Regions from separate parts of the Staphylococcus sp. EG-SA-2 genome, predicted to be linked through region 2. Evidence: a T-box and tRNA genes for the amino acid it is inferred to sense, from the RefSeq annotation. Region 2 holds a T-box; the other holds one or more tRNA genes.
What was found. A T-box is a leader RNA that pairs with one kind of tRNA and senses whether it is charged. The one in region 2 lies ahead of serS (serine--tRNA ligase), so its partner is inferred to be a tRNA-Ser.
Positions count from the first base shown of each region.

Region 1: it encodes a tRNA-Ser, which carries the amino acid that the T-box ahead of serS (serine--tRNA ligase) is inferred to sense. The anticodon was not compared.

Region 1 is NZ_JACYHC010000276.1:523-7,203, reverse strand. Features, by position in the region: gene treP (PTS system trehalose-specific EIIBC component) at 1-1,371, opposite strand, end outside; tRNA gene IDG60_RS02685 (tRNA-Ser) at 1,840-1,932, opposite strand; gene IDG60_RS02680 (glutamate synthase subunit beta) at 2,201-3,664, opposite strand; partial or broken gene gltB (glutamate synthase large subunit) at 3,682-6,681, opposite strand, start outside.
Region 2 is NZ_JACYHC010000437.1:408-5,445, reverse strand. Features, by position in the region: partial or broken gene IDG60_RS05470 (AzlC family ABC transporter permease) at 1-253, opposite strand, end outside; gene serS (serine--tRNA ligase) at 904-2,190, opposite strand; T-box leader at 2,280-2,489, opposite strand; gene hutH (histidine ammonia-lyase) at 2,569-4,083, opposite strand; gene IDG60_RS05455 (NAD(P)H-hydrate dehydratase) at 4,409-5,038, shown strand, end outside.

The DNA of each region.
Region 1 (6,681 bases), on a different contig from region 2:
TAGTATACATGGTACAACAATAGCAATAGCTGTCACAATAAGATATACTGGCCAAAATTCTTTTTGAATTGAAATGAATGCTGGCACGCCACCAACACCAACTTTTCCAAGTACGTTATTCATACCAACGATTGCCCCCAATACACAAGACGTTGATATCGCAGCGATAAATGGATATTTCAAAGGTAAGTTCACACCAAACATAGCTGGTTCAGTAACACCTAACATACCAGAAATACAAGATGTTAATGCCAAGCCTTCTTCTTTAACCATTTTACGACGTTTATAGACAAACCATGCTCCAAATGCTGCAGAGCCCTGACAAATATTGGAAATCGCAACAATTGGCCATAAATACGTACCACCTAAGCTGCTACCCATCAATTGGAAATCTACTGCTAAAAACATATGGTGTAGTCCTGTAATTACAAGTGGTGCATATAACAATCCATATATTGCTCCGCCAAGCCATCCTGCATGTTGGAATATAAATGTAACACCAGATGTAATACCTGTACCAATCAATAATGCAACTGGTCCAATGATAATAAATGCTAAAAATCCAGTAACTAAAAGCGCTACGGGTCCAACGACCAACATTTTTATCGAATCGTGAACGACTTTATTTAATCCTTTTTCAATTTTAGCTAGAACATAAGCTGCAATTAAAACAGGCAACACTTGACCTTGGTAATTCAACTGCTTAATCTCTAAGCCAAATAAGTTCCACGTCGGAATATTCCCTTTTGCCAAATCATACTGAGATACTAATTGCGGATGCATTAAAATCAAACCTAAGACTATGCCTAGAATCGGACTACCACCAAATACACGCATACTACTCCAACCAATTAATGCTGGTAAGAAAATAAATGCCGTACTCGCAATCACATTAATGATGTTTGAAATATCAGCAATTTGCGGATACATCTCAATAAGTGCTTTTGGACCAAATAAACCTTTCATTGTAAGTAAATTATTGATCCCCATTAACAAACCAGCTGTCACAATCGCAGGTAATATTGGTATAAAAATATCCCCTAACAATTTGATCAAACGTTGTACTGGATTCCCTTTTTTCGCAGCTGCTTGTTTCGCTTCATCTTTCGAAGCTTCTTGAGCACCTGTTTCATCAATAAACTGCTTATACACTTCATCGACTGTTCCTGGACCAATGACAATTTGATATTGATGGTCTGCTTTGAACTGCCCCTTGACCAACGCGTTATTACTTAATGCGTCTTTATCAACTTTGCTTTCATCTTTAAGCACTAAACGTAATCGTGTTACACAATGCGTTGCAGCTTCAAGATTTTCTTTTCCCCCAATAGCGCTTACGATGGCTTTTACATCTTCTCTTTTTACAGCCATATATTTCACTCCCTTAATGTCTTAAAACGAGTATAACTTGTCTAGACAAGTTATGTAAAGGCTTTCAACAAATTATTTTTATTTTGTCACATGATCTGATACAGCTATTTTAGAAAATCAATAGGCCATAACGACATATGTAGCAATAACTCCTCGCTACAATTGCGTGATTAACAATACCTCACCACGCTCTCACCATTATAAAGTGTAGATGCATGGCCAACTCCTAAATTGAAAAATGCATATCTATAAATAGCAAACTTGCCCACACAAGCCATCCATCATATTTCACAAAACAAAAAAGACATTTAGCTATGTATATTGCACAAGCCAAATGCCCTTCCAATCTCAATGCCCTATCATTTCTATAGCTAAAAAAACGAGCCATTCAAAGACAAATAAAAAAGGCAAATACTCAAAATTTGAGCACTTACCTTCATTATATATAGTATTTAATATAAATATTGATGGCGGAGGAAGAGGGATTCGAACCCCCGCGAGCCGTTAAGCCCCTGTCGGTTTTCAAGACCGATCCCTTCAGCCGGACTTGGGTATTCCTCCTAAACACAATATTTATCATATATGAACGTTCTGTAAAAGTCAATATTGTTTTTAAGCATTACATGATTACCACAAATCATTGTCTTCCACTACAGTTGACCTATAAACGAATGTAAAAAATCACTACTTATAATTAATCGATTTGTTGTCTTACAAACCTTTGTTTTTAGGTTACAAAGATGGCATGTGACGTTGATAGATACTAGATTATTTCAAACTCGATTCAGCATGACACAACGTCAACGTAACCACCATTTCCATACAAAGATTATACACAAACTTTACTCGCTAAATACTGATCTACTGCTTTCGCTACGCCTCTACCTTCTTTAATTGCCCATACAACTAAACTTTGACCACGTCTAGCATCTCCAGCAGCAAATACCTTTTCATTATTAGTTTGATAGTTTGTATCATCCGCCACGATTCGATTTCTATCCGTTTTAATGTTAAAAGCATTCGGTACTGTTGGTTCTGTACCTTCGAAGCCGATTGATAATAATACAAGGTCAGCAGGCCAAAATCTTTCAGGTCCTTCTTTCATGACCATACCATTTTCGCCTTGCTCTAAAATTTGAGTATACAAACCACGTATGTGTCCTTTATCGTCAACATCGTAACGCATTGTTTGAACACCATATGCACGTGGTTCCTTACCAAACTTAGCTTCGTACTCTTGGTGCGCATAGTCCATTTTAAACACCGGCATTGCTAAAGGCCATGATGCATTTTCTGTAAATGTAATTGCTTCTGGCAATTTCGTATATTTATTAAATTGAACAATCGATTTACAATTTTCTCTTAATGCTGTCGCTACACAGTCTGCCCCTGTATCACCAGCACCAATGATAATGACATTCTTATCTTTTGCAGTTATTGTAATATCATCAATTTCTCCATTTAACAGCTGCGTTTGTTCAGTTAAATAATCCATAGCGAAATGTATACCATCACCCATGCGTCCTTCTAAAGGTAAATCTCTACCTTTTTGTGCACCAGTACATAATATAATGGCATCATACTCAGATTCTAACGTTGCTTTATCAATATCAACGCCTACTTCAACACCATTAATGAAAGTAATGCCCGCTTCTTCCATTAACTTAATACGACGTCGAACCACATCTTTATCAAGCTTCATATTTGGAATACCATACATTAATAAACCGCCTGATTCTCTAGCACGTTCATAAATAGTCACTTGATATCCTAGTAGATTAAGTTCTTCAGCAGCAGTTAATCCTGCTGGACCGCTTCCAACGATTGCCACTTTTTCATCTCTACGGCGACTCGGAACTTTCGGCGCTACCCAACCATTTTCAAAAGCTTCATCAATAATTGTGCGTTCAATACCTTTAATCGCAATCGATTCTCTATTAATCTTCATCACACAAGCACTTTCGCATGGTGCAGGACATACACGCCCTGTAAAGTCAGGAAAGTTATTTGTTTCGCTTAAGCGTTCATAAGCAGTTTTAAAATCTTGATGATACACTAAGTCGTTCCATTCAGGAATGTAGTTTCCAATTGGACAACCTATTGTTTCCCTACCATACTGTTGTCCGGTTTGACAAAACGGCGTTCCACAATCCATACATCGCGCACCTTGGATAGAGGCATCTTCTTTAGTAAATCGTTGTTGATATGCTTTATGATGCTTCAAACGGTCTACCAGTGATAATTCACCTAAGTACTGTTTGTCATACTTCATAAATCCTTTAAATTCACCCATCGTATCTCCCCCTTTCCTTAATACACAACGGCTGGTTTATGTTTAGCGTCGATTGTTTTACTGTCATCGTAAAATGCAGCTAACATCGCTTCATCTTCATTGTCATGTAATGATTTGTGCAAATGAATTTTTTGCATCATTAATTGATAATCTTTAGGAATAACTTTAACGACGACATCTTCAATGCGATCAAAATGTTTTAACACATGAATCGCTCTCGTACTATTCGTGTGTGACACATGTTCTTCCAGCATTTGCTTAATGAATGCTTTTTCTTCTTGGTGTTTAATCTTTGTAAACGAAAGCGTATCTAGTTGATTATTTTCAACAAAAGCTTCTACATCAGACGGGATAACGTAAGCAATACCACCACTCATACCTTGACCGAAGTTCTTACCTACATCACCTAAATTAATGACATGTCCACCAGTCATGTACTCTAATCCATGGTCACCGATACCTTCAACGACAACATCTACACCACTATTTCTAATACAGAATCTTTCTCCTGCACTACCGTTAATAAATGCCTTACCACCTGTCGCACCATAGAATGAGACGTTACCAGCAATAATTTCATTTTGTCGTTCTTCAAAAGGTGCTTTGACAATGACCGTACCACCAGATAATCCTTTACCAACATAGTCATTCGCATCTCCAGTATGATGAATCATTAAGCCTTTCGGTGCATATGCTGCAAGACTTTGACCAGCATGACCATTCGTATAAACATTAATTGTATTTTCAGGAAGTCCTGCTTCTCCATATTGTTTCGAAATCTCACTACCTGTAATAACTCCTACATCACGTTGTTCATTATTTACTGTAAAGCTACCTGTATAGCGACGTCCTTCAGCAATATATGGCTTCGTTACTTCATATAAATTTGTTAAATCAAATCCATGCTCAAGATTATGATTTTGTTGAATTTCTTTTGTGTTTGGCCCATCGAAAGGACATAACAGTTTTTCAACATCAATACTAGCCGCTTTGCTATTCGCTTTTAATGTTGATGATCGTTGTAATAAATCAGTTCTTCCAACTAAGTCTTCTACACGTTTCAAACCTAAAGATGCTAAAATTTCTCTTAATTCTTGTGCAATAAAATGCATAAAATTAACAACATGATGTGCTTTACCTCTATATAAAGCACGTAAATCTTTGTTTTGAGTTGCAACTCCTACTGGACATGTATCTTTATGGCATACACGCATCATAATACAGCCCAACACCACTAATGGTGCAGTTGCAAATCCAAATTCTTCCGCTCCAAGCGCACATGCGTACGCTACATCTTTACCAGTTAATAACTTACCGTCTGTTTCTAACTTAACACGACTTCTTAAGTCATTTAGTTTTAATGTTTGATGTGTTTCTGCTAAACCAATCTCCCAAGGAACACCGGCATGCTGAATACTCGTTTTAGGTGAAGCCCCTGTACCACCATCGTAACCACTGATGACAATTTTATCTGCAAATGCTTTTGCCACCCCAGATGCAATGGTACCAACACCTGTTTTCGAAACTAATTTTACCGCGATATCTGCATCTTTATTCGCATTTTTCAAATCATGTATCAGTTGCGCTAAATCTTCTATTGAATAAATATCATGATGTGGCGGTGGTGAAATCAGACCGATACCTGGCGTTGACCCTCTTGTCTTTGCAATCCACGGATATACCTTAGTACCAGGTAATTGACCACCTTCACCAGGCTTTGCACCTTGCGCAACTTTAATTTGAATTTCTTTGGCATGTTGTAAATAATCACTAGTTACACCAAAACGCCCAGAAGCAACTTGTTTAATCGCACTTACTTTGTTGCTTCCATCAACTTGTACTTCATAACGTTTTGCATCTTCGCCACCTTCACCACTATTACTCTTTCCACCTAATTGGTTCATGGCTTGTGCTAACGTTTCATGTGCTTCCGCTGAAATCGATCCATAACTCATCGCCCCTGTATTAAAGCGTTTGACAATGTCACTTACCGGTTCAACTTGGTCGATGTCAATCGGTGTACATGCTTTAAATTCAAGTAAATGTCTAATGTGATCTGTTCTATTTTTGTTCACCGCTTCAGAGTATGCTTTAAATTGCGCATAGTCATTTTCTTTACATGCGTGCTGCAATAAGAAAATAGATTCCGGATTAAAAGCATGATGTTGACCTTGTTGTCTCCATTGAAATGTACTACCTGATGCAAGATAATTATCATCACTTTGTTGACGTGCTTTATTTTCAGCATCAATTTGATCAATCGAAATACCCGATAACTTAGACTGTGTCCCAGTAAAATAACGATCAATCACATCATGAGACAAGCCAATCGCTTCAAATATTTGTGCACCTTGATAACTTTGCACTGTCGAAATTCCCATCTTAGCCATTACTTTAATGACACCTTCTGACAATACATCCGTATATGTCTTAACATTATCGACAACGGTGCCTTGTAACCCTTCTGTCAATGTCAGTTGTTCAACTGTACGTTGCGCTAGGTATGGCACAATTGCATTCGCGCCATATGCGAGTAAACAAGCAACATGATGCACTTCTCGTGTCTCACCAGATTTAGCGACTAAACTTGTAGACATACGTAAATCTGCTTTAATAAGTAATTGATGCACATGACTTATTGCGAGTAACATCGGCATTGCAAAGCCATTGCTATCAACTAATCCACTGTCATCTAACACTAGAATTTGAGCGCCTTGCTTTACAGCATTCACTGCTTCTCGGCCTAATGCTTCTAACGCATCTTCCAAATCCCCTTCATATACCGTTGATAAATAAGTTAATTTAAAATGTTCCTGATCAATCGCTGCTAAGTGTGATTCATTCAATACCGGCCTTTTCAATTGAATACGATCTAAAACCGTTTCGTCAGGTGCTAGTAAGTTACCTTCGCCACCTAAATAAGAAAGTTCACTCGTTACGATTTTTTCACGATACGCATCAATTGGTGGATTCGTAACTTGTGCAAACAGCTGTTTAAAGTAATTAAATAGTGATTC
Region 2 (5,038 bases):
AAAGGAACATTCTTGAATTTACGATAAATACAGTTAGTACAATCGCTGATATCGGTGTACCTGCTATAAACAACGCGCACATAATAAATTGCGCAGCACCGGCATATATAACAAGACATAACAAGATAATTTCTAAAATACTAAAGTTTTGAGACGAAGCCACAATACCAAATGAAATACCAACACCGGCATAACCCAATAATGTTGGGATACACTCTTGTACGCCTTGTCTAAAACTTAAATGTGTTGCCATCTCAATTACCTCCTTTGCCACTTTATATTTATATAATTACGAAAAAATAATATACCTAGTCTAATACAGTTCTATACCCTAAGCAATAACATTAGACACCAGTTTGTATGAGGTTAGACATACTGGCGTCTTCAATCATCTTCATATCAACTTTTTATTTTTGATAATTTTCAATTTTTATTTAAGACTACCTCCATATTTTCTACGGATTTGTAGTTGTTTTTAAGTACTAATTTTATAATTTTTTATATCTAATGATGAGTCTGGGATATTGATTCATGTAACACTCCCTTATAATCATCATCCTCTCCCCCTACCCTACTCCATCGATATTACTCATACTACATCAACGAAATCAGTTTTTTATCACTTAATTTCCTATAATAGTGATGCTCAAAATTGTTACGTTTTAGATTGTTTTAGTTCATCATAATTATCCCGTATTGTTGCTATAATGAAATGCGTTCACCCCATTAAACCACAAACTTAATTTATTGTTGTTATGTGCATTGGCTCACTATTATACTTTTACAGCACAAAAAAAGTGGCGACAGCTTCGTCACCACTTTTTAAAATATTATTTAAAGTATCTTGCCCTTGCTTTAAGTATACGTAGAATATATACTTTTTAAAGCTTGTAGCTAAAGCCTTTATTTAACTGGTTTTGAAATTTGTGTTTTACCACCCATAAATGGTACTAATGCTTCTGGAATTGTTACTGTTCCATCTTCATTTTGGTAATTTTCAACAATAGCAGCAAATGTACGTCCAACTGCTAAACCACTACCATTTAATGTATGTGCTAATTCTGGTTTAGCTGCTTTGTCACGCTTGAAGCGGATGTTAGCACGACGCGCTTGGAAATCCGTACAGTTTGAGCATGAACTAATTTCTTTATAATCATTGTAGCTTGGTAACCAAACTTCTATATCATATGTTTTGCTTGCACTAAATCCAATATCACCTGTACATAAAATAACACGACGGTATGGTAAACCTAACTCTTCTAGAATTGCTTCTGCATTTGTTGTCATTTCTTCTAAAGCATTCCATGAATCTTCAGGTTGTTCAAAACGTACCATTTCCACTTTATCGAATTGATGTAAACGAATTAATCCTCTTGTATCTCTACCTGCTGATCCTGCTTCACTACGGAAACATGCAGATTGACCAGTGAATTTTTCAGGAAGTACACCTGGTTGAATAATTTCATTACGGTAGAAATTCGTTAATGGTACTTCAGCAGTTGGAATTGTATATAATCCTTCTTTTTCTACTTTAAATAAATCTTCTTCAAATTTAGGTAATTGACCTGTACCATACATTGTATCTGCGTTCACAAGCTGTGGTACCATCATTTCTGTATAACCATGTTGTGTTGTATGTTTTGTAATCATATAGTTCATTAAAGCACGCTCTAATTGCGCACCTTCATTTGTTAAATATACAAAACGCGCACCTGAAACTTTTGCTGCACGATCAAAATCAGCCATTTTCAATTCTTCTACAATATCCCAATGTGCTTTTGGTTCAAATGAAAACTCACGTGGTGTACCCCACTTTTTAACTTCAACGTTATCTTCATCAGATTCACCTTGAGGTACATCATCACTTATTAAATTTGGAATACGACAAAGGATACCTGTCATTTTATTATCAATTTCATTTAATTGACTATCTTTTTCTTTAATATCGTCACCTAATGTGCGCATTTCAGCAATCACATCATCAGCATTTTCTTTATTACGTTTTTTTAATGCGATTTCTTCGCTTACTTTATTACGACGTGCTTTCATTTCTTCTGTTGCACTAATTAATTTACGTCGTTGCTCATCCAATTCTAAAATTTCATCTACAACTTTTGGATCATCTCCACGTAATTCAATTTTGCTCTTAACTGTGTCAGGCTCATTTCTGAATAATCTAATGTCTAACATTAACCTTCATCCTTTCCCAAATAATTATCATTTATTATGGAATGACGTACGTCTTTATTTTTTAGAAAATAAAAAAAGACCACATCCCTACAAGGGACGTGGTCTACGCGTTGCCACCCTATTTAACAATTTAAGTTATAAAGATACACTAAACCTAAATTGCACTTCACTAAAATAACGGTTATCACCGATTGTTCTTTTAAATTAAGTAGGTAGATTCATATATATGTTGATTCTTGTTCACACTAACCACAAGCTCTCTGATATCGAACACTATATATTACTTGTCCTACGAACAATGTCTTATTAAGTTAATTTTAATATAGCAAACTATATTTGCTTTTTCAAGTAACGATTTCAAACATCACTCATGTCGATTTAGTGACATGCAGTCGTTTGATAAATTGATTGCTTTAAATACTGTGCAACCGCTTCAATATCTTTATGAAATTGACGGTCATGTGTAATGGATGGCACGATACTTCGAAACTCCTCATATTTACGACGTGTTTTTGGTGATAATCCTTCGACACCTTTCAACTCTGCTGCTTGTAATGCAATAACACATTCGATTGCCAACACACGTCTTGCATTTTCAATAATTTGATAACCATGTCTAGCAGCTGTAGTTCCCATAGATACGTGATCTTCTTGGTTCGCAGATGAAGTGATAGAATCAACACTCGCTGGATGCGCTAAAGTTTTATTTTCAGAAACGAGACTTGCAGCAGCATATTGCATAATCATCGCGCCACTTTGCAATCCTGGCTCTGGACTAAGAAATGCTGGTAAATCACCATTTAATTGAGGATTTACTAGTCGCTCTAGACGACGTTCCGATACGTTTGCTAATTCACTTACACCTAATTTAAGATGATCTAATGCAAAAGCAATAGGTTGTCCATGGAAGTTACCACCTGAAATAACAAACGTTTCATTTGCTTCCTCAAATATAAGTGGATTATCATTAGCCGCATTCATTTCAAATTCTAATTGCTGTTTAACATAATTGAATACTTGAAAACTCGCGCCATGGATTTGTGGTATACAACGCAACGTATATGCATCTTGTACACGTATTTCTGCTTGTCGCGTCGTTAATGTTGATCCTTCTAACCAATCACGCATACGCGCTGCCACATTAATCTGTTCTTGAAAATTACGAACAGAGTGCACATCATGTCGATATGCATCTATAATGCCATTAAGAGACTGATGCGTTAATGCAGCAATCCATTCAGATTGGTAACCTAAATCTTCTGCTTCTATATAACTAATGACACCTTGAGCTGTCATAGCTTGCGTACCATTAATCAATGCTAAACCCTCTTTAGCCTGAAGGTTCAAAGGTTGTCTATTTAATTCTCTTAATACATCGTCACTATCCTTTTCTTCCCCTCTGTACAATACTTTCCCTTCACCAATTAATGCTAATGCTAAATGTGATAATGGCGCTAAATCTCCTGATGCACCGAGAGAGCCTTGCTGTGGGATTATCGGTATAATACGTTCATTTATAAAAAATTGTAATTGTCTCACTAATTCTAAAGTGGCACCTGAATGACCTTTTAATAATGTATTCAATCGTAAAATCATCATGACTAATGCTACTTCTTTTGAAAATGGCTCACCTAGTCCACAGGCATGTGAGCGTATCAGATTCACTTGTAATTCATTATATTGCGTCGGGTCTATACGTACATCACTAAATAACCCAAAACCTGTAGTGATACCGTAAACCGTTTCCTCATTTTCAATAATACGTTCAACTACCGCTCTACTTTTTTTGACACGTTCTAACGCATCATCAATAATTTCAATCTTTGATTGTTGTTGTAAAAATGATTTAATATCCTCAATTGTTAGTGTTTCACCATCTAAATATAAAGTCATATATGTTACCCCCTTGTTTATATTAAGTAACCCATCCTTCTTGAAGTATACGTTTTCATTTTTATTGAAACAATGGTTTTACGTACATTTATAACCTATTATCAGAGCACTATTGTAGTGCGTTAAAGGATATTAAGATTGTTGTAAGCATATTTAATAATTTATCTATTGACGAATTGCATATACAGGTATAGTATTTTCTATTGTATTTAACGACAAATAATAATGAATTCAGAAATTTATAATACATTTTGTTAAAAGTTACTATATATTTTTAAAATTGAATAAATTTGGAAAAGGCTTTTACATGGGAGGTTATATCACTATGGAAACGTTAAATTCTATTAACATTCCTAAGCGTAAAGAAGATTCACATAAAGGTGATTATGGCAAAATTTTATTAATTGGTGGATCTGCTAACTTAGGTGGTGCCATTATGTTAGCGGCTCGTGCATGTGTATTTAGCGGTAGTGGTTTAATCACTGTAGCTACACATCCAACAAATCATTCAGCATTACATTCTCGTTGCCCAGAAGCGATGGTTATTGATATTAATGATACGAAAATGTTGACGAAAATGATTGAAATGACTGACAGTATACTAATTGGTCCAGGTCTTGGCGTTGATTTCAAAGGAAATAATGCCATTACATTCCTACTACAAAATATACAACCGCATCAAAATTTAATCGTAGACGGCGATGCGATTACAATCTTTAGTAAACTGAAACCGCAATTACCTACATGTCGTGTGATCTTTACTCCACACCTCAAAGAATGGGAACGATTAAGTGGTATTCCTATTGAGGAACAGACATATGAGCGTAATCGTGAAGCAGTTGATCGTTTAGGTGCAACTGTTGTACTTAAAAAACATGGTACTGAAATTTTCTTTAAAGATGAAGACTTTAAATTAACAATCGGTAGCCCAGCAATGGCGACTGGTGGTATGGGC